One region of the Alicyclobacillus hesperidum subsp. aegles genome, then DNA from elsewhere that is predicted to be linked to it. Evidence: riboswitches for the same ligand, from Rfam matches in the RefSeq annotation. Region 1 holds a riboswitch; each other region holds the start of a gene.
What was found. Region 1 has a riboswitch for thiamine pyrophosphate ahead of tenA (thiaminase II). Riboswitches for the same ligand answer to the same signal wherever they lie in the genome.

Region 1 (7,813 bases):
CGCATTGCCATAGCCGATGGCCGCAAAGTATGTGTATTGCACACCCAGCAAACCAACAAGGCCGAACACCAACATTCCGGCGGCGGATCGCAGATTGCGCCACGGGGCAAACACGCTCGCCCATCCTTCGCGCAAGCCAACGATGACGACTAGCAAAAAACCGGCGATGGTCATGCGTACGGCGACGAGCCAGCCTGGGGCAACGCCGTGACGCTGAAAGAGAACTTGCGCCGCGGTGCCAGAAACGCCCCACAAAACCGCGCCGAGCAAGGCAAGAAACAGGCCTTTTAAGCGTTTGAACCTGTTTGCGTCGGATACGACGTCCGGCTGTAAGGACGTCTGCGTCGTTAATTCTGACAACAAAATCCCCCCTGTTTTTCTCATTCCAGAACGCACTTCACCGAATGATGAAGCGATGATATATCTTTGTGGTACACTCGTTGCCAAAGACAATGTACGCACTTTCCAAGAAAGGGGCACACGTTATGGCAACCAAGCGCCATCCATCCCTGCAGCCGCTCTCCCGCCACCACCACCATGCACTCGTCGTGGCTTTGCATCTGATTAAACAGGAACTGCCCAGCGACGAACTGCGCGCAGAACTTGAGCGCTTTTGGCACAATGGAGGCCAAGAGCATTTCCGCGAAGAGGAAGAAGTGCTTTTACCGGCCTACGCGAAACACGCGCCACTCAACAGACCCGAAATTGTGCAGTTACTCCTGGAACACGTTCAGGTGCGCAGCATGGTCAGCCAAATCTGTGACGAGCACCGCGATGACGTGATGCAAGAACTGGGTAAGTTGTTGCAAAGTCATGTTCGCAATGAGGAACAAGTCGTATTTCCCATGATTGAAGCCGCCCTCAGCGAACCGGAACTGGAGCGACTGGCGCCGTATTTCGCGGAACACTACCCAGGATAATGTACTTTATCGTTACAGAACCCGGAATACGGGATGCAGTGGAAAAAAACGCACTGGGATTGGGGCAACAAGGTCTCGCAGACTGTCCGCTATCATTTCCATGCCAGCTTCTTCGCTCTGCTGATGGCCGATGATCACCATCGCTTTGGCGTGCCCCATCGCCACAGCGTCGCGCACATACTCTGCCGTCTCCCATTCCGGTCCTTCGCCTACAATAATCACGTCGAGATCGGCTTGCCGCAAATAGGGAATGGCGGCCGCCCCGCCGCCGCGGTATCCCGGCAACAAGCCTGCGCGGCGACATATTAGCGTCGGGTGACCCACGACGCGTACTTGTGAAAGACAAAAGGCCTTTTTGATTTGGTTTATAAGCTGTCCCAATGAAATGGGCGATAATTGCACAATGGGAGCGTCGAAGGAAGTACGATAACCATCGCCCATCATGTCACGCCAACCGAGCCTTTTGGCCATCCCCTGAACAATCCAGTCGGGACGAGTTCGGTGAGGACGGTCGTGCAATCTATACACCGCCAAATTATTCTTCACAATATATTCCAGCTTTTCAGCATACACCGGATCTTGGCTTAGTTCCCCCGAACCGCCCATATGCTGATAGAACAACCCTTCGTGCGAAATGATGAGATTAGCCTCCTGCTGTACTGCATCTTGAAGCACCTCGTACGATGCGATAAACGTGACAGCCACGCCGTGTACCAAATCGTCCATATCGCCAAACACGAGTTGATCCACCGTCTCGCATTCGCCATTGGACCACGGCATTATGAATTCCAGGTGATGCACAATATCGCGTACAGTCGTCATGATGACTCCCCCAGACTTTAGCTTACATCAACTCCTGCTTGGGGAGGAATACCTTGTTGCGAAGAAAACGGCATGTTTACTATCCTCGGCGAGTCTTTCGCAGACCTTTGCAATCCCCAAGAACAAAAAAACCACCCGACCGCTTGGTCGAGTGCAATAAAGGCGGCGTTATATCCGCCCTCTGGAGACACCTTGATTGTCGCAGACCACAACGTTTGCTTCATCGCCCATCTGTACGATTTTCCGATAGTCCTTCCAGACTAACTTCATGAGTGTCCATTTGCGCATCACAAGCGTTTAGTCATCAACCAAGTGTTGCTTTGCGGCCTTCCTACTTCCACGAATCCGAGTCGCTGATAAAAGCGCAACGCTCGTTCGTTGTTCGTTTGGACACACAGTTGCAAGGTGTTGCAGCCGAGCCGTCTCCCCTCCCCTTCCAGCCATGCCAGGATCGCTCGGCCTCGCTGTCTGCCCTGCTGCTCCCGCCGTAGGACGATTGTGTGCAGGTGCAAGCGCCTTCCCTGCCGCGCGTAGGATACAAAGCCCAAAAGGCGACCGCCTTCATCCTGTATCGCCAGCGGGATCGCTCCGCCAGTAAACAAATCTTGAGGCGTTACGCGGCGGCCCCAAGCCTCGAGAAGGATGGGATCCATCTCCTTTGCGACCAATTGTACAAGCTCGGTCTGATCCACCTTTGCAGCCGGAACGAGGAGCATTTCCGCGACCCGAATCGGCTGTTGCTCATCTGCGGATCGCGTGATCACTTCTGCCACGCCATCCCTCACGATCACGGTATCTTCGACGTGCACGCTCAAGTCGCCATGCATCGTGACATCCGCCCACCCGTTGTCGGCACGACGTGCGTAGCGGCTGACCTGCGCAATCACCGGTTCAATGGCCAAGACCATCCCTTCGCGCAAGCGGGGTCCTAAACCAGGCGGCCCAAAGTTAGGAAGCCACGGATCCTCATGCAAACTTATTCCAGTACCGTGTCCGACGGCCTTGTGGATGATGCGCATGCCAGAGTGTTTGACCATCTCGCCGATGGCATGCGAAATGTCCGAACATCTACCCCCGGCCTTTGCATGCTGGATTCCCGCCGCTAAAGCTGCCTCCGCGACTTCCAGCATCCTACGCGCTTCGCGTGTGCCATCCCCTACCACGTACGATCGCGCGGCATCGGTGATCCAGCCGTCGACTGCGACGGCGATGTCAACTTTGACGAGATCCCCAGACTGTAATCTGTACGCCCCCGGCACGCTATGCCCTATCTCGCTGTTCACCGACACGCAAATTTCGCCCGGAAAGCCGTGCACACCCTTGATGGCCGACTTCGCCCCAGCAAGCCGCATCGCAGCGACGGCAACTTCCTCTAAATCGCCCGTCGTGATCCCGGATTGTATGGCCTTGGCGACTGCGCGATGGACCTCGGCATTGGCCCGCCCGCAAGTGCGCAACGCATCCAGCTCACCATCTGTACGCACCTCAATCATCTTTGCACTCTCCTCTCCCAGCATCGATACGCTAGCCCGCACATGTGTGCAACAGCCGTTGGCATAGGTGGACGCTTGGTCAAACGTCATACCTGCTGCATTGTATAGAGATCGATAGAGATGACAGGATGGAGGAACCGATGTGGCCATAAAATCGATTTTGCAAGGGGATATCCCTGAACTGCGCCAGGCCTCACAGCCCGTCACGCAATTTGACGACCAACTTGCCGAGCTTGTCAGGGACCTTATCGATACGCTCGAAGCGCACCGCGGGCTTGGGTTGTCCGCACCGCAAATCGGTTGTTTACAGAACGTCTTCGTGACAGACGCCGGCGATGGCGTGAAGATATTCGTCAACCCCACGCTACACGAACCCAGCGGGTACGCAAAAGCATACGAATCGTGCCTCAGTTTTCCCGATCACGCCTTATGCATTGAACGCCCCACGCGGGTGATCGTGCGTGCTCAGGACATCCATGGCACGCCCTTCGAACTGGAAGCTTCCGGTCTTTTGGCACGCATCGTCTGTCACGAGTACGATCATCTGCAAGGTGTGCTGTTCATCGATTATTTAAGCGAGGAAGAGTTGTTCGAACAACTTCTGGCAAACGCTTACGTCGTCGACGATGAAGAAGATGAAGAGATGGCGATGTCAACCGCGGCGCAGGCAGCAGCGGGCACAGGCGACGCAACCAGCCCGAGCGCCGAAGAAGAGCTGCGTCAAGAGCGGCAAATGATTGTCGACATGCTCGCGGAAGTGTCTTGGAAATTGGCGCTTGCCATCGATATGCTGCGAGAGGACGCGAGTGGTTGGACGGACGGCGTCAACTGGCACGGGTTGCAGAAGGCAAGTGAAACGCTGGAAGACACATTCGCTGGCTTATCGGAACGCCTGGCCACGGACGCAACGCCGCACAGATAGGTCCTCTGATGCGCGGGACACGCGCGTCTCGTTATGCTATCATTACAGTCGATCACACATGGATGCCACTAGGGGAGCGCTTGCTGAGACGGAGTGCGGCTCCGGACCCTTAGCACCTGATCTGGGTAATACCAGCGTAGGAAAGTGGCTCGCTGCGCGGATCGATCCGCCGACTGCGCCGTTTTTCCCCTTGTTGGCCTCCACCCTGAAGGAGGCTGGATGATGCATTTTTCCACAGAACTCTACGAGGCATCGCGGCCGATTTTTGCGGCCACGCTCGCACATCCTTTCTTGCAAGGCATTGCGCAAGGCGAATTGCCGCGCGACGCCATTGTGCGCTACGTACAACAGGATGAACTTTACTTAAACACATACTGCCGCGTCTACGCCAAAGCGCTTGCCTGCGCAGACACAGACGAACATATGCGCGATTTTTACGATCGCGTTGGACTACTGCTGGAAGGTGAACACGAGGCGCACGACAATCTCCTGCAGGTTGCGGCGGTACGCCCGGATGAACGCGGCACAAGTGCCGAAAAACTTCCCACCCTGCACCACTACGAAAGCCATTTGCTCGCCGTCGCAGCGACGTCCGATTTCGGTGCGATCATCGCCGCCATCCTGCCTTGCCACTGGCTGTACGTCGATCTCGCGCGCAACATTGTGAACAAGGTGCAACCCGGCCCCGACCATCCGTTTTCAACGTGGCTCTCCTTTTACGCGAGCGACGACATGAAAGCCAGTCTAGACCGCTTGCTGAACATGCTGGATCGGCGGGCCGCCATCGCCAATGAAGAAGCCAAGGCGTTCATGCGCACGGCTTACATGACAAGCTGTTATTTGGAATACCGCTTCTTCGATATGGCTTACCGCGGCGAGTCATGGTTGCCCGCAAATAGCACACTGGACAGTGGCAGGCGTGATTGCGATGTTTAAAACGAACGCTGGGCACATTGCGCGCATGCTGACCATCGCTGGTTCGGATTCCGGCGGTGGCGCAGGCATTCAGGCCGACTTGAAGACGGCCCATCAGTTTGCCGTGTATGGGATGTCCGCCATCACAGCCATCACGGCTCAGAACACGCTCGGCGTACAAGGCGTCTTCCCGCTTTCTCCAGATGCCATCTTGCAACAGCTGACATCCATCGCCGACGATCTCGGGTTCGACGCCGTAAAGACCGGCATGTTGGGCGACGCCGCTGCGATTTACACCATCGCATCGTTCCTGACAGAGCGGGCGACTTGTCCAATTGTCGTCGATCCGGTGATGGTGGCGAAAGGTGGCACTCCATTGCTCGATCCGGCCGATGTCAAGGCCGTGATCGAGCACTTGTTGCCTGTAGCAACCATCATCACGCCCAACGCCCCAGAAGCGTCAGCCTTGACTGGCATTGACGTACAATCGCTCGCGGACTGCAAGGCTGCAGCCGTGCGCATTGCCGAGCACGGGCCGCAGATGGTGGTGGTCAAGGGTGGACACATCGCGACAGACATCGCTGAACGCGAGCTCTCCGTCGACGTGGTGTATGCGAACGGTACGTTTACGTATTTTGCCGCGCCGCGCTTGCAAACCGCCAAGACACACGGCACAGGATGTACGTTTTCATCCGCGATCGCGTCCTGTTTAGCGCGCGGCATGGAACCTTTGGCGGCCATCGCCGCGGCCAAGGCGTTTATTCACCGAGCCATTCTGGAAGCCCGCAATTGGGATGTAGGCCACGGACACGGGCCAACGGATCATTCCGTACAACCGGTCTTCACAGCCAATATCGCGCCGGGCATGTTTTATCTGTTCGACGGCGAGCAGTGGCTGGAACGTAACGATATCGCGTGACCGCAGGGTGGTCCGCTAGAGAGGATGGTATATAGCATGAGTATCGGATCGTGGTTGACACGCGTGCGCGATCAGCGCCCGCTGGTGCACAACATCACCAACTTGGTCGTCACCAACGTGGCGGCCAACACATTGCTGGCCCTCGGTGCGTCGCCTGTCATGGCGTATGCACATGAAGAGGTCGCCGATATGGCTAGCATCGCCAAGTCGCTCGCGCTCAACCTTGGCACGCTCGATCCCGAGATTGTCGTCGCCATGCGGTTGGCCAGCACGGCCGCCAATCGCACCGGCGTCCCCATTGTGCTCGATCCGGTGGGTGCCGGAGCGACTCCCTACCGTACACGAGCGGCCAAGGAGATCATCGATGGCCATCAACTTGCCATCTTGCGAGGCAACGCATCAGAAATTGGTATTTTAACAGGTGCAGGCGGCTCGGTCGTCGGTGTCGACGCGGGTCAGGCAAGCGAGCATCTGATCGATGCAATGCGCGCGTTTGCCTCTGCGCACCGAACCGTCGTCGTCGCCACCGGCCCGCGCGATCTTGTCACAGATGGACAAACGGTTTGGGAATTGGCCAACGGGCACCCGCTGCTCGCCGCCATTACCGGCTCGGGCTGTTCTTTGACGGCAGTCATCGGCGCATTCGTCGGCACCGTTGACACGTGTGACCTGCACCTGTACGCCGAAGCCGCAATCGCCGCCGTGACATGCTTCAACGTCGCTGCCGAACGCGCGGCCACTCGCGCAGACGGGCCAGGCAGCTTTCAAGTTGCACTACTCGACGCCCTATACCACATCACGCCCGATGAGATCGACAAAGCTGCGCAGGTGCGCACCTTATAAGGAGGACCGCGATGATAGACATACGGGATGACTGGAAGAGCAAGCTGGCCGTTTACGCGATCACGGACGATCGCGAAGATACAAAGAGCCTTCTTGCCGCCGTCGAGGCTGCACTGGCGGGCGGTGCAACCGCGATTCAACTGCGCCGTAAACGCGACGATGGCGGTCCGCTGTTGCGGCTCGGCCTCGAAATTCGGCGTCTGACGCGAGAAGCGGGAGCGCTCTATATCGTGAACGATCGCGTGGACATTGCATTACTCACGGAAGCAGATGGCATTCATGTCGGGCAGACCGATATTCCCTGCACGCGGGTGCGCGAACTGGCGCCGGAACAGCTCATCGGCGTATCGGCGCGCACGACCGCCGAGGCCTTAGAGGCGGAACGTGACGGCGCAGATTATGTCGGAGTCGGCGCCGTCTTTCCCACGACGACCAAGGCGGACGCAATCCACAGCGGGATCGACACACTGCGCGCTATTGCGGGCACAAGTTCCATTCCCGTCGTCGCCATCGGCGGCATCGACATTGCACGGGCTCCGCAAGTCTTGGCGGCTGGAGCAGACGGGCTCGCCGTCGTTTCGGCAATCATGTCGGCTCCGTCGCCACGCGATGCCGCTCGGGCATTTGCCTCTCTCTACCGAGAATCAGATCGATCGCGATGACCATGCCAAATATTCGAACGCCGTTTGCCTGAGAAGTGAAACAAACGTAAAAGGCGGCTGTTTTAGATGATGATCCTGGTACCCATCATCTGAACAGCCGCCTGTTCGTTCACGTTGTGAACATGCTGCATTCTCACGCGTGCGTGCGCGACGCCTCAGGAAACACTTTCTTCATCTTGAGCCGAGTGAGATTCGAAATATTCTTTGCCCTTTAACTTCACTTCCGGCAGGAAGAAGGTGCCGATGAAGCTTAGAATGGCAAACACCAACCCCACCTCAAATAGGTGCTGAATGCCAAATGTCAACGACGTCTTGAT
Region 2 (7,813 bases), on a different contig from region 1:
AGGGCTACAACTGGTTCGGTCAACCCACCGCCTACTGGCCCATCGGCTGGCCCTTGTTTTTATCGCTCATCTTCCGACTCACAGGGCCCTCTGTGGCGGTCGGCCTTGCCGTGAATGCACTCTTGTCAACACTCATAGTTTGGTTCATTTACCTGTTGACATGCCGCTTGTTTCAAAGCCACGCGTACGCGCTCGCGGCATCCATCTGCTATACGCTGTTGCCAAGTCAAATTGTCTGGAATAGCGTTCTTGGTTCCGAGGAACTGTTTACAACGTTGTTGCTCATCTCGCTCTACCTCTACCTTCGTGCAGATCGTACACGGGCACTGTCCCTTGGCGTTGCCATAGCGGGAATCGCACTTGGCTTTGCGGTCGACGTTCGCCCAATCCCGCTCGCCTTTCCACTGTTTGTCTTTTTGTACGAACTTGTCAGCGGCCAGTCTGGAACGTTGACCAAACGAATTTGGCCCGCGATTGCCCGCGCTGTTACGCTCTTTGTCGGCATGCTCATCAGCGTGCTGCCCGTGACCATTCGCAACCGTATCACCATGCACCATTGGGTACTTGTGTCGACAAACGGCGGGACAAACCTGTTTCAGGGGATACATACGAATGGGGGGTATTGGTGGTCGTACAACCCATACGTCAACCCATTGCTCAACATTCACAATGAGGTGCAAAAGAACGCCGTCGGCGAACATGTGGCACTTCACTATATTGAACACCATATCGGCCGAACCATCGTCAACGGGTTTATAAAAATATGGGATTTGTACAAAGACGATCTCAATGCGAATTGGTACACGTTCCGTGTTTCACCGCGCGTCGCAGGCTGGCTGCATCCGATGGATGCTGTTCTGACGACCGCTTATTTTCTCTTTATGGTGCCTGCCGGTATTGGCCTCATCTACTTTTGGGTGCGCCGTATCCCGGGGTGGCGCCAGGCTTGGCTACCCTTCGCCTTCTTGTTGTATAACACGTGTTTCTTTTTCTTTTTCCCGGCATGGGATAGATTCCGATACCCTCTGATGCCACTGTTTGCGGTCTTTGCGGGCGTAGGCCTGGTTAGCATCTTTCGGGAAGTGAAATCAGGCTCCTTGCATAAAGAATGAACTAGACCACGGCGACCATGAGGCTGCGCCCAAATCACTTGGGGTGGCCTCTTTTCTATAGCTCTATAGCGTAACGCCTACAGGCCCGCAGCAACCAGAGACGGAAATCAGCAATACGTCACCTTAGGCAAAGACTTTCCTCTTTACCGCACAAATTTATCATATTATAAGATTATGTTGATAACGCTTTCATATTCGCGTGTAGGAGGAGATTGACTTGCCTAGCCACGAAGCCATGGCCATCCGGCAAATGCTCAGTCAGTATCGCAGTGGTGAACATGAAGGCCCCCCACCCTCCATCGAAATGCAACGGGCTGCCCTGGACGAAATGGGCAGAACCATTCCCCAACCGGACGACGTGATCGTCACGCAAACAAACATAGCGGGTGTGCATGGAGAATGGATAGAGGTGAAAGGCGTTTCGAGCAGCCGTGTCATCCTCTACCTTCACGGTGGCGCCTATTATATGGGTAGCTGTGAATCCCACCGAAGTTTGTGCTGGCGACTTGCACGTGCTGCCAAGGCTCGCGTTCTGTTGATCGAATATCGATTGGCACCAGAGCATAAATTCCCAGCTGCCGTCGAAGATGCAGTTGACGTGTACAAGGAACTCATACGCGACGGTGGGATCACTCCCGCATGCATCGCCATCGCCGGCGACTCTGCTGGAGGTGGTCTGACCGCCGCGATACTTCTGTCGCTACGCGACGCTAACGTGGATCTCCCGGCGTGTGCCATCCTCTTGTCACCATGGACCGATCTCGCAGGTACGGGCGAGTCGATGACTACGCGCGCCAAATACGACCCGTGGCTTGAGCCCAACAGCATTCGCAAGGCGCCCGCGCTGTACACGGCAGAAGAAACCCTCACACACCCACTCGCGTCGCCACTGTACGCCGATTTACAAGGCCTGCCCCCGCTTCTTATTCACGTGGGCGATCACGAATGTTTACTCGACGACTCGGTCCGCTACGCCGACAAGGCGCGCGCCGCCGGAGTCAGTGTCACCTTGCATATCTGGGAAGAGATGTGGCATGTGTTCCAAAGCTTCCCCATGCCAGAAGCCGACGCTGCCATCGCGGAAATCGGACGGTTTGTTCAGCAGCAAATCCCGGATTGAGCGCCGCTTCGAGACGGACCTAGCCGCATAAACCGTGTCGCCAATCCATGTAAATGGGGCAACGTGTCGTCCACGCTGCCCCATCCTTGCTCGGAGATAAAAAACGTTACGTCAACCATAACACCAACGCCAACGCGATGGTCAAAGCGCCGGCGACCATGTCGCGGGCTCGCAAAGACACTTGCCGATAATACGTACGCCCGTTCCACGCGTTGGCAGGATCTCCATAAAACCCTCGTGCCTCCATCGCGATCGCGAGTCGCTCGCTGATACGAACGGACTGGCTGAGCAATGGCAACGCGTAGGTGACAGGACGCAAAATCCACCAACCCTCGCGACCTCGTAAGCGCCGTGCCATGCGGAACGTCTCTAAGTCGTGCCCAAAACGGCCCAGAAACCCCATTCCGGCCATCATACCATAGGACATCTTCGGTACAATCCTGAACGATTGGCTCAACCCGACCATAAAATCGGTGCCATCCGTCGTCACAAGCAGGACGTAGGCCAAGATGACCGTCGCAAAAGTTCGCAATACGACAAGCAACCCTTGGTTCAAACCATACCAACTGATGTGAAACCACAGCCAGTGCACGTAGCGATATCCCGGTGGTGTAGCTGCGTTTGCCGCGAATGCCCAAAGGTAGATCACGTAGACGAGGACAAGTGGTAACAGGCGTTTGACCATCTTCCCTGGATGGCACCACCCGAACGCAAACGCCAGGACGAGGACCAAGGCCCAGAGTCTCCCCGCTTCACCGAACGACCAACAGCACATGCAAACGACGGCAGTGATCAGAAGCGTCAACGCCTTCACATCTGGATGCCATTTGCCAACAGGCGATCTTCTTGGCCAGGAAGGCTGCTTCGGTGCATGTTGCAGTGCTGTGGTCACATCCTCCGGCGCAATGCCCGCGGATGGATCAGGCCCGTCGTCTGAAAGCGGCACTATATCGTCGAATAAGTGCGCACGCTCGAGGATGTCTTGGCGCTCAAGGAGTTCGGACACCGCCCCATCGTATAACAGCGTGCCCTCAGCGAGTACCCAAACGCGTGTAGCGTACGTCTGGACCAAGTTCATATCGTGTGTGACCGTGACAATGCTCTTGCCATCAGCTTGCAACTGCAATAGCCTATTTAAGATTTGGGCTTCGGACGCCGGGTCCTGACCATACGTGGGTTCGTCAAACAACCAGATGTCCGCATGAGTTCGCATCATCACTGCGACGGACAAACGGCGCTTCTGTCCTTGACTCAAGGCATAAGGGGAGGCATGCGCGTGTTCGGCCAGCCCAAACTCGTCAAGGGCATGGAGTACGTCCTCTGGAATGTCATCGCCAAGCACCCGGCTCGCCATCTCGTCCGCTACCTGCTCATACAGGAACTGATATTCTGGGTTTTGAAAGCCATATGCGATATGCGAGTAGCGTTCACGCGCTGACATGCCCGTGATGGCCCGACCAGCGAACTTCACGATCCCCTTCGACGGACGGCGCAAACCCGCCATCGTCTCAAGCAACGACGACTTGCCTGCGCCGTTAGGTCCAACGATGGCAATCCATTCTCCGCGCCCAACCTGTGCATCAATCCCTTGCCAGACCTGCTCCCCGCCGTACGTCAAGGCCAAATCGCAAAGCGCTAATACCGGGTCAGGAGACGAGGTGGGGAAGACCGGTAAAGGATTGGGATGCAGGCAGGTGCCTGACTCTCCTTGGCTAAGCCTGCGCCATTCGTCGGCAGCAAAAACACCGACCTGCTCGCCTGCATTGTTCAGTGCAATGACGCGATCGACCACAGGCAACAAAGCTTCATACTTATGCTCAATGATGAGAAGTGTCTTGCCTTGTTTGCGCAATTCTGCAATCATGGCGAACACCATGCGCGTGGAAGTCGGGTCGAGATTTGCCGTTGGTTCGTCGAAGATGAACAGTTCGCTCTCCATCGCAAGTGCACAGGCGATGGCAAGCTTTTGCTTCATTCCGCCAGAAAAGCGCGCATGCGCCGCGTGCGGGTGAACGTGCAGATGCACAGCGGCAAGGGCCTGTTTAGTCCGTTGTGCCATTTCGTCGCGCGGAACCTGCAAATTCTCAAGCCCGAACGCAATCTCGTCGTCGACGTGGTGCATGCAGAACTGAGATTCTGGATCTTGAAATACATAGCCAATTTTCCCCGGTTTTGATACCGATGGAGCTATCCAACATTCGCCCGTGACTACGCCCTCGACAGACCGGGGAATAATGCCAGCCAAGGCCATGGCAAGCGTACTTTTTCCACTGCCGCTCGGCCCCGCGAGCAACACGCATTCGCCCGGGTGAATGGAAAATGTGCACCCGCGCACGCTTGGTTTCGCTTCCCCATCGTATGTCACGGCGAGATCGCGTACCGATACAAGCGGCGACTCGCCATGGATAGGCAGCGGCCGGCTCATTGTGGGATCGCCCGCCCATCCTTCGCAATGGCGTAATTTCGAACGGCACCCGTACGCTTTAGCGCATCACCCATCAACTTCGGCAACCAACCACCGAGAATGGCGCCGCTGACGAGAGAAATCATAATGGATAAAAGCATGGTACCAAGATCCAACGACTTGCCTCCATACTGGAAGTACCATTGAACCAAGTAGGCTAGCGAGGCGAGTGTTCCGGAAAGCATACAAGAGGACAGGTTAAACATCCGATACGCGAAAATAAGAAACGCGATTTCCGAGCCAATCCCTTGAATAAGACCCGACTCCATGGTTCCAAGGCCGAATTGTCCACCAAGCAAAAGTTCCACAGCGGCTGCGACCAACTCGGCGATCAACGCGGCAAGCGGGCGTCGAATAATATAGGGAACGAGAACACCTGCAATCATCCAAAACCCTGTCATCGCCGCCTGCAACGCATAGGCGGTCGTTGGCACCAGCGCATTGATTACGTCCCACACACGATACAATCCGCCGCAGACAATCGCAAGCACAACCATTAAAATGACTTCACGTAACTTCCATTTCGCAAGCACAACTTGCATCTCCCTTCGCTTCCGTGACAGGACGACCTTTGGGAGAACCTGTTCGCACGCAAAACAGCGCCCTTTCCACGACGGGTGAAAAGGGCGCTGATAGCGTAGCGACGGTGGGCACTTCCTCACGCTGGTATTATCCAGGTCGAGTCCGAAAGGGTTGGTGACTATGTCACCTCTCAGCCAACGTCGGCACCCCTAGTCCCCTATTCACGGTATTCCTTTTTTCATAGGCTAGTGTAGCATGCTCCCCATCAACCGACAAGCCAAAAACAAGCCTGTGTCTATCCGAAAGCCAATGATGATGCCGTGGTCATCGGTACAGGTCAGCCACCCGTCCAAGTTTCTTCTCACTTCGACCAGTTCTCTATGGGAACGGGATCAATCGGATCAGCCGGCGTAAAGTTCAAGATAGCTCCAAAAAAGAACAACTGCGCTTCCAAGGCACGCTTCGCGTTTTCCGCCTTCCGAAACCCATGGCCTTCGCCCGGAAACAAAAGATAGGCGACGGGCACACCCTTCCTTTTTAGTGCCTCGACCATCAATTCCGCTTGATTGGGCGGTACTACTTTGTCGTCTTCACCCTGGAAGAAAATCACCGGGCACGCAAACTGATCCACGTGCTGTAAGGGCGATCTCGCGACAAATCGCTCCCGTTCCTCCGGATACCGACCAACGAGTTGCTCAATATAACGCGATTCAAACTTGTGTGTCTCCTTGGCGAGCAGAGCGAGATCGCTCACACCGTAGTGACTTGCACCAACGCGGAACAGATCGCGAAACGCAAGCACGGCCAGCGTGGTGTAGCCGCCGGCACTGCCACCCGTGATACACAGCCGATCGCGATCGACATCGCCACGCTCGACAAGATATAAGGCACCTTGGCAACAATCGTCGAGGTCGACGATGCCCCATTGCCCGGCCAGGCGCTCGCGGTACTTCCGCCCATACCCAGTGCTGCCGCCATAGTTGACATCGAGAACGCCAAAGCCGCGCGTCGTCCAGTACTGAATCGACAATTTGTAAACCGGCCGGGCTGCGCTGGTCGGACCGCCGTGCGACATCACCAATAGCGGTGGCCGCTCGGAAGCAGGTGCAACATACTGTGGATTGGTGGGCGGATAGTAAAAGCCGTAGGCCACCTCACCGCCCGTAGTCGGAAACACAATGGCCTCCGGCTCTGCAATCCAGTCGTCGCTAAGAGCGGCACTTGGTCCAAACTTGACGGTGTCGACGCTCTTGCCATACACCTTCGCGATGACAGCAGGACGCCGCGTCGACATGGCGACACAGAACACACCACCCGCACCATCTGCGAACAAATCGTCAAAGCCCGTGAACGCCGTCTCTATATCGGTCAAAGTACCTGTATCTACATCGATCTCACACAATCGCCCGAAGCCGTTCTCCACGTATGTAGCTACGATGTGCGAATGGTCAATAAACGCATACGTCGAGCTACCCAGTTGCCAAAGCGGACGTCCAAATTCCACGTCGCGCGGTGCGACGGCGCGCGTACCGCCGGCATCCCAAGCGTACAGATTCCACCAGTTTGTCTTGTCTGACACGTAGAACAATTGCCCACGCGGGCTCCATTCGGGTTGGAAGATAGATTCTTCCCGTCCACCTGCGATCCGCTGTGCATTCGCGAGCTTCTCTCCATCCCAATCGGCTACATACAGGTAGGTCCCATTCCATGGCATATTTGGATGATCCCACGCGATGTAAGCCAACCGCCTGCCGTCTGCCGATAGGCGCGGATACGCGTAAAAATCGTGTCCACTGGCGACGATGTCGACCCGACCGTCAGCAAGGCGCACGACCGCCAAGCTGTTGACCGGTTCGCCGCTCGTCCCGTGATCTTCCACAACGCCGAAAATGACATCCTCCGCGATAAACAAGTCGCCAAAGCGGAGCGCAGACGGCTGTGTCACAGACTCAGGCGGCAAAGGTTCTTCGCCAGCAAAGCGCACGCGATAGATACATTGATCCGAGAAGTTTACAAAATAGACGACGTCATTTTTGACCGCATATGCTCCACCGCCATATTCGTGTACGCGGGATCGAGCATTGAATGGGATCGGCAAACAGTCGATCTCGCGTCCGTCCGGCAACCGTTTCACAATCGCAATGCGCCCCGCTTCGTGCGGTCGGCTCTCGAGCCAATACAGACTTTCGCCGTCCCACTTCGGACTGCCAAGCCCCGTCGCCGCCTGTACCACCTTATCCGCAGAGAGCGGTGACGCCCAAGCGCCGTAGCTCGCAAGCTGCTGTTTTGCCATCACGCCATCCCCCATCCATCAACCTTGTAACATCCGCCGCAGATTCGCCATTTCAATAGCGCTGACAGCCGCATCCCAGCCTTTGTTTCCCGCCTTCGTGCCTGCGCGCTCAATCGCCTGTTCGATGGTATCTGTTGTCAGAACTCCAAAAATTACCGGCGTGTCCGTGTTCATCGAAAGCTGAGCGACGCCCTTCGCCACTTCCGCTGAGACATAGTCGAAGTGCGGCGTTGAGCCCCGAATCACGGCTCCTAGGGCGATTACGACATCAAAGCGACCACTCGTCGCCATCCACTTCGCGG
Region 3 (7,813 bases), on a different contig from region 1:
ACGCTTGCTAAGCGGCCGACTGATTTGGCGGATGCAGTGCAAAGCGCGCTTCGCGAGGTTACTGAACTGACCCAACATCATCCGGTTCATGTAAATGCCCCAGAACATGCTCCAGTTGTCCAGGTAGACGAAATGTTTTTCCAACAGGCCCTCGTCAACCTGATTTCCAATGCAGCTAAGTATTCGCCGAAAGGCTCACCGATTGAGATCTCCATCTCCACAGAAGAGGGGGACGCGGTGATTTCAGTGCGTGACTATGGCGTGGGGATCGATGAAGATGAAATTGAGCGCATATTCGACAAGTTTTATCGGAGTCGAAAGACAGATCGTGTTCCAGGAACGGGTCTTGGCCTTGCCATCGTAAAAGCCATGGTCGAGGCACATGGGGGTACGATTACAATCCAACGATTGAACCAAGGGACGGCATTCATTATCCGATTGGCGGCGCGGGACGCCCTGAAAGAGGAGGACAGAGACGTTGAGTCAAGGTGCGAAGATTCTCGTGGTAGACGATGAACATGCTATTTTAAGACTCATGCATCTCGCTTTAAAGGGACACGGTTACCAAGTGCTAGAGGCAGAAACGGGAGAACAAGCACTCATCGAAGCAAGCACGAAGCGACCAGATTTGGCGGTGATCGATTGGGGCCTGCCGGACCTGGAGGGTATTGACGTGTTGCTTCGCTTGCGCGAATGGTCTCGCATTCCTGTTATCATGCTCACCGTACGTGATGCAGAGCAAGACAAAATTGCTGCGTTAGACGCTGGGGCGGACGACTATGTCGTCAAGCCGTTTGGTATGGGTGAACTATTAGCTCGCATCCGCGTGGCCTTACGGCATGCAGCCAAAGGAGATATAGAACCTGTAATTGACGCGGGCGGACTCACGATCAATCTTGCCGAGCGTCGTGTGGAACTTTACGGCGCTCCAGTGCGGCTTACGCCAATTGAATACGATCTACTCAAGGTGCTCGCTCAGCATGCGGGCAAGGTGGTCACTCAGCGCCAATTGCTGCGCCAGGTTTGGGGAGATATCGATCCAGACAATGCCGCGCACTATCTACGTGTGTATATTGGGCACTTGCGCAAAAAGATTGAAGATGATGCCACTCGCCCGTGGCGAATCGTCACCGAACCAGGCGTTGGCTACCGATTAGTCACGGAAGCTCCTCAGTAAAGACGAACGATCTTTACCTCTACACGCGTCCTCAAGGAATTTGAAACTTCAAAGATCGGCACTTGGAATCGGCAGGCCTTATTTTTGAGGATTCACAACCTGAACAATAAGCGCAAGGCACCTTGCTGAGACGCATACGCCAAGCCTCCATGTAAATTCCGAGTTTCGCTGCTGTTTCCCGGCCGTGAGGGAGCGCACTGTCGTAATGAACAGTTGGCCAGCGAGACCTGAATTTGACTATTTGCCGGACATACTAGCAAAGAATAACCAATAGTGGCCTACATCGTCAGTACAAACCGTCTTGCCGATTAACTGTACACCACTTTCATAGCAATGAAACGAATTAACGTCAAATCTCGCTCTTCTCGCAACGCAACATTCCATACATGAAAAAGGTCCCGATGCTTGACACGCTTTATTCGAGCATCGGGGGCTGATAGTCATCTGCAGTTGACTTAACTAGACGGAACAAGGAGGCTTATCTAGCAAGCACTTCATGAATGTAAACTATCCTTGATAGATCTGGCTACCTGCTCGCCGAAACTCTTGCGATTTTTCGTCCATTCCTGTGGTGATAGCCGCTTCAATAGTAAGTCCTTTTTCGTTGGCGTACTCCCGGATATCTTGTGTGATTCGCATACTACAGAATTTTGGTCCGCACATGGAACAAAAATGTGCTGTCTTTGCAGGCTCAGCAGGAAGTGTCTCATCGTGAAACTTGATTGCACGCTGAGGATCTAAAGAAAGATTAAACTGGTCCTTCCAGCGAAATTCAAATCTTGCTTTTGACAAAGCGTCGTCGCGCTGCTGTGCATTTGGATACCCCTTTGCCAAGTCGGCGGCATGGGCTGCAATTTTGTAAGCGATGACACCCTCCTTCACATCATCTTTATTTGGCAACCCAAGATGCTCCTTCGGAGTTACATAACAAAGCATTGCTGTCCCAAACCAGCCAATCATTGCTGCCCCAATTGCAGAAGTGATGTGATCATATCCTGGTGCTATATCCGTAGTAAGGGGACCTAGGGTGTAGAATGGAGCTCCGTTACAAACTTCTAACTGTCTATCCATATTTTCCTTGATTTTATTCATGGGAACGTGCCCAGGCCCTTCAATCATGACCTGCACATCATGCTCCCAAGCAATTTTAGTGAGCTCACCCAACGTCTCAAGCTCGGCAAACTGTGCCTGGTCGTTTGCATCTGCGATAGATCCCGGACGAAGCCCGTCCCCTAACGAAAATGCCACATCATAGGCCTTCATAATTTCACAGATCTCTTCGAAGTGTGTATAAAGAAAGTTTTCCTGATGATGTGCTAAGCACCATGCAGCCATGATGGAACCACCACGGGATACAATTCCTGTAACGCGCTTCGCAGTGAGCGGAATGTAACGCAGTAGCACGCCTGCATGAATGGTAAAATAGTCCACTCCTTGCTCCGCCTGTTCAATTAAGGTATCACGATAAATTTCCCATGTTAAAGCCTCAGCTTCACCCCCAACCTTCTCTAACGCCTGGTAAATGGGTACCGTTCCAATTGGGACTGGGGAATTGCGTATAATCCACTCACGAGTTGTATGTATATTTTTACCTGTTGATAAATCCATGACTGTATCGGCACCCCAAAGGGTCGCCCATTTCATCTTGTCTACCTCTTCTTCAATGGATGACGCAACTGCTGAATTACCAATGTTAGCATTGATCTTCACATGAAAGTTACGGCCAATAATCATAGGCTCTAATTCAGGATGATTAATATTCGAAGGAATGATGGCCCGACCTTCAGCCACTTCTAGGCGTACAAAATCAGGATCCACCCCTTCCCGGATTGCAACGAACTCCATTTCAGGTGTGATAATTCCCTGTCTAGCATAATGCATTTGGGTCACATTGCGGCCCGGCTTGGCGCGAAGCGGTTTGCGTGTCAAACCAGTAAACACCTCACGAGTGGCTTGTTTAGTTGAATCCTTCAATCCATCATCGATTGGTAATACTTTGCGCCCTTCGTATTCCTCCACATCCTCACGTTCCATAATCCATGGAAGTCGAATAGCTGGCAACCCCGCACGAATGTCCGTAACCACATCCGAATCAGTGTATAACCCACTCGTATCGTAGACACGTATCGGTTCGTTGATTTGGTCGCCAAATCGTCCGGAAGTAGGAGACAGCACGATTTCCCGCATAGGAACACGTATATCAGGTCGTGATCCATTAACATACACCTTTCTGCTGCCTGGAAAAAATTTAATATCATTAGACATGACGTTTGCCTCCTTCAATCAGAACGGGCCTACAAGTTCTGCCAACTTAAAAAGACCGCCGGATATACTCGCGGCGGTCTACACCTAAACATAGATATACCTACATGACATAGATATACCTGGATGTCAGATAAACTCCCTACGCTGGCATTATCCAGATCAGGTTGACGGTCGGCAACCACAGTCGCCCTCTCAGCCCGGTTTGCCGAGCTCCCGCTGAATATTTGAATTTTTCATTTTCAACATACCACTGATGCGCATTCGCTACAACCCCCTGTTTTCTCGTCCCAGGAGATTGTACGAGCGATGTTACAGAAACTGGCTTCTACAACATAAGAACAAAGCGTTGCAATCTTGTTCCAAAAAGTACGACTGATCATCGTTGATGTAGTAACCACCATGGACACCCTTAATAGGAAAAACACGTTAACTTTTTTCTGAGCCTTTTGCAGAATGGACGATTCGATCAAATCAAAAAACGATCTGATACCGCACCGGCAGATTGGTATTACAATTTGTGAGAGCAGGACATAATCGCCACGATGCGTGTAATGCCATTGCAAGCAAACTGCTGGATGGCTTAGGCGCTCCTCGTCTGTCGCTTGGCCGTACTGACTGCCAAAGCGGCCGCCAGTAGAACAACGGCGTTGATTTATACGTGGGTCGTGACCTTCTACGCGTCGTTCACCGTGAGACGTTCTTTCTCAGCCGCGGATTGCAACGTTCAACGGATGCTCGCTCGTGATACTGTTGTTTTCAATCCGTGTGTTTCGGTGAGGATTCGAGTTACGACGGACGCCTTCGTCGATGCTCTTCCTATCGCCATGCCGTGGTTGGAATTAGGACAAGCTTCCATCCGGAGCAGACAGTCTACTTTGTCTACGGCATGCGGGGAACGGAACTTCAGCCATTCGCCGTCAGCACCCCAATACACCATGCCGTATCCCATCGAGCAATGGGGCGTTCCGTCGAATGCGAGGCCACGGGAGATTCCTTTTTGCCTCGTTTATTCAATGCGATGATAGCCTGTGCACCGTACTGACGAGCGGATCCATACTTTTTCACCTTGTGATAACGGCGTCCATCATAACGAATGGAATCGCCAGTTACGCTTGTGGATTTCCTTCATGAGCGGCATAAGCATTTCGCCGTCGTATACGTTGGCAGATGTTACGTCAAAAGCAATCAGAAGTTCGCTTTTGGCATCCTCTGCACTCAAACCACGTAAGCTTGTTCCCAAACGTGTCGTACTTGGCACCCTAGTTGGCGTTACCCGTTGCTTGGCTACGTAAATTCGGTTGCTTCGTTTTGATAGACACCAACTGCCGCCTTGTAAATTGGAGGGATTACTTCCATCGATTTTAGAATTTCGCACTGGCTGACCAGTTCAATGAAAAGTACCTTGGCGAGATCTTTATCAACTACATCCTTGAATAATTGTCGGAGTGTAGCAATTGACGGTGTGGATTCATCTAAACGAAATCCGCATTTGGTATCAGAACCGCAGCTCGCTAATCAGCATTGCTCGCCGCTCCGCTTGAAGAGATTCCAACCTAGTTACACAAACGCTTGTCGCAAAATCCCCTTCACGGCTGATAGGCTTTGCACCCTGGGATGATGAACCCCGTAACTTTGCGGGATATGGCTGAAGATCCGGAGTAGAAAAGAACAGTTCAAGTCATTCACTGGATTTGATTTCTAGCCACTCTTCATACAGTGAATTTTAGATAAGATACAAGTGGACTTATCTTTGGGGAAATTTATATGTTAGGTCGCTTGAAATCTTCTCGAAGTTGGAGTAAATCCCTTTTTCGTGTCCTGAAATCCTGTGCCCCACGAGGACTTATGAACCTGCAAAACGCTCTACCAAAAGGCGTTCCAGATACAAGGAACATTCGAAGAACCCATTTATGGGTAGTGGGAATTTGAAACAGGAAGTCAAGTCGGCAGAATACAGGCTCGTCTTTTACCTCATATGCGTGTCATTTCTTTTTACCACAGTATACTGGCTGTAACTCTACGTTTCCTCGGGCGGCTGTATTCATTTACTGGTATGGTTATCCATATCGCATGGAATAAGTATCATCAAGTCCTCTCCGATACCGTGTACCAAGTTTCCTCTTGGCCGCCACCAGCCGCCCCTACTTCGCGCAAACTCTGGGGCGGCCCATTCGCTCAAAACATCTTCTTCGTGCTGTTGTACTCCTTCAAAATTTCGACCGCTTCGCGAAATCTGAGTGAGTGCACCACCTCTCGTTCCCGTAAAAACCGTAAACTGTCCACAATATCCGGATCGTCCGTGTTATCGATAATCCATTGATATGTGGCGCGCGCCTTTTCTTCAGCAGCGATATCCTCATACAGATCGGCAATAGGATCGCCCTTGGCTTGGATGTAAGTCGCCGTCCACGGATTTCCTGCGGCATCATGGTAAAACAGTGCGTGGCCATGATTGACATAGTGATCAGCCAAACCCGCTGCCCGCAATTGCTCTGGTGTTGCATCTTTGGTCAACTTATAGACCATCGTTGCAATCATTTCGAGATGAGCAAATTCCTCTGTCCCGATGTCCGTTAGCAGCCCGATGACCTTATCCGGAATCGAGTAGCGCTGATTCAGATACCGTAGGGCCGCGGACAATTCACCGTCCGCGCCACCGTATTGCTCAATCAGCATTTTGGCGAGCTTCGGATCACACTTACTCACACGAACGGGATACTGAAGCTTTTTTTCATAAATCCAGATAGCCTTCACCCCCTATGGTTGTGGCCGGTGTAAACCGAGTTTTGCTTAGACCTGCCATGGCCAAGGAGTCTGCGACCACGTCCATTTGCCGCCGCTAATGGGGCTGACGCCAAACTCATACAAGGGTCCGAATGCAGCTTCAAACTGCGTCATCAAATTGTGCTTCCGCTTCTGGAACTGAATGAATTGCGCAAGTGCTTGCTCGTCTTCTGGGTGTGTATCGAGATACAACGTCAACTCACAGAGGACAAAATCAATAGACTGCAATTCGTGAAGGTATTGGTAATAGGCCTTTGGCATTTGCGGCGGTGTCTCGCTCATTCTGCTTCGCCTCCCCGCGTCTCTGGTGGATACGGGCTGTAGTATTCGGGCCACAACGTTCCCTTGCGAAGCGCCTCGTGTGGAGCAAACTGTTTGCGAGCACTGGTTTGAAAAGGCTGTAACACATTAGGAGGAACATTGAAGTATCTTGTACGGGGTGAACATGGGTCAAACGGACTGTGATAAGATCGATAGACGCGCCATTGTGACGGCGTTTTTTCCACGGTGGACAAATCCCCTCCTGTCATGGCGGTTTCAGCCAATCTATATGCAGATGGGATTAGAAAAAGTCCACCGTTTCGACACACCTGTTACGCCATCGACAATGCTTCTCTTATCCATGCAACGCGATCGCGACGATCACGCCGACCACGATGCCGCCTAGGATCTCAATTGGCTTATGACCTACCTGTTCGTTTAGCACGGGCCAATCGATTAACCACCAAGGCATCCTCACCACAGACAAAGGTCGGATGCCGGCCACCGGCTCGCCAGGGCTTGGCTTGGGCACCACATCGCGTGGCCGCTGTTCTCCGTCTTCACCACTGTGTTCGAGCAGGTGTTGACCGCGAAGATCGCGCAATAGGCGATTGAGCACGGCTGCTTGCCGCCCTGTTTGCCAACGCACGCCGGCCGCATCGTACATCACGACGGCAGCGACAAAGAAGCCAATGCCCAAAACGGGATCAGATCCCCCCGAATGCATCCAAAGTTCAGCAGCGAGCGCGATCACGGCGGCTGTATGGGAGCTCGGCATGCCACCGGAATTTCGCACCTGTCGCCAATCCCAAGTCCGCATCTGGATCATCACAAACACAGGCTTCAACAACTGGGCGACAATCATCGCCACGAGCGGCGCGGCCCACATGTCTGACCACACGTGCAGCAAGCCAAAACGCTCCTTTCTACAAGCGATTGCCGTCGAGGCTTTGCCGAAACGACTCGTACAAAAGGACGCTACCTGCAACGGCGGCGTTCAAACTTTCTGCACCTCCAGCCATCGGGATGGCAATCGTCATATCCGCGAGATCGCGAACCGTGGCGCTGACTCCCTGTGCCTCACTGCCGATCACCACCAGTCGGTCTCCGCACAGATTTGCCTCGTAGCATGGGTCCGATCCCTCAGCCGCCGCGACGGCCACGCGACCTACCGGGTGCAAACGGCGCCAGCGTTCGATGAAGCTGACGCTGTCTTCTATGTACAAAGCAAGTCGAAACATGCCCCCCATCGAGGCGCGAACCACCTTGGGCGCGAATGGATCTACCGTTTGACTGCCGCAACAAACAGCCGTGTATCCAAATGCT

Region 2: linked by a shared signal. The riboswitch ahead of QMF38_RS00135 (ECF transporter S component) and the one ahead of tenA (thiaminase II) in region 1 are both predicted to bind thiamine pyrophosphate.
Region 3: linked by a shared signal. The riboswitch ahead of thiC (phosphomethylpyrimidine synthase ThiC) and the one ahead of tenA (thiaminase II) in region 1 are both predicted to bind thiamine pyrophosphate.

The regions. Positions count from the first base shown of each region.
Region 1 is NZ_BSBJ01000003.1:44,151-51,963, forward strand. Features, by position in the region: gene QMF38_RS01390 (DMT family transporter) at 1-360, opposite strand, end outside; gene QMF38_RS01395 (hemerythrin domain-containing protein) at 486-920, shown strand; gene QMF38_RS01400 (Nif3-like dinuclear metal center hexameric protein) at 933-1,742, opposite strand; gene map (type I methionyl aminopeptidase) at 2,030-3,235, opposite strand; gene def (peptide deformylase) at 3,378-4,157, shown strand; TPP riboswitch at 4,218-4,317, shown strand; gene tenA (thiaminase II) at 4,380-5,093, shown strand; gene thiD (bifunctional hydroxymethylpyrimidine kinase/phosphomethylpyrimidine kinase) at 5,086-5,991, shown strand; gene thiM (hydroxyethylthiazole kinase) at 6,028-6,834, shown strand; gene thiE (thiamine phosphate synthase) at 6,846-7,496, shown strand; gene QMF38_RS01435 (MDR family MFS transporter) at 7,652-7,813, opposite strand, start outside.
Region 2 is NZ_BSBJ01000001.1:21,518-29,330, reverse strand. Features, by position in the region: gene QMF38_RS00150 (glycosyltransferase family 39 protein) at 1-1,112, shown strand, start outside; gene QMF38_RS00145 (alpha/beta hydrolase) at 1,330-2,232, shown strand; gene QMF38_RS00140 (ATP-binding cassette domain-containing protein) at 2,339-4,657, opposite strand; gene QMF38_RS00135 (ECF transporter S component) at 4,654-5,238, opposite strand; TPP riboswitch at 5,335-5,439, opposite strand; gene QMF38_RS00130 (S9 family peptidase) at 5,580-7,511, opposite strand; gene ribH (6,7-dimethyl-8-ribityllumazine synthase) at 7,530-7,813, opposite strand, start outside.
Region 3 is NZ_BSBJ01000009.1:185,079-192,891, reverse strand. Features, by position in the region: gene QMF38_RS08020 (ATP-binding protein) at 1-516, shown strand, start outside; gene QMF38_RS08015 (winged helix-turn-helix domain-containing protein) at 536-1,177, shown strand; gene thiC (phosphomethylpyrimidine synthase ThiC) at 1,685-3,442, opposite strand; TPP riboswitch at 3,561-3,669, opposite strand; gene QMF38_RS08005 (manganese catalase family protein) at 5,618-6,187, opposite strand; gene QMF38_RS08000 (spore coat protein CotJB) at 6,233-6,508, opposite strand; gene QMF38_RS07995 (spore coat associated protein CotJA) at 6,505-6,756, opposite strand; gene QMF38_RS07990 (divergent PAP2 family protein) at 6,843-7,388, opposite strand; gene QMF38_RS07985 (TrmH family RNA methyltransferase) at 7,414-7,813, opposite strand, start outside.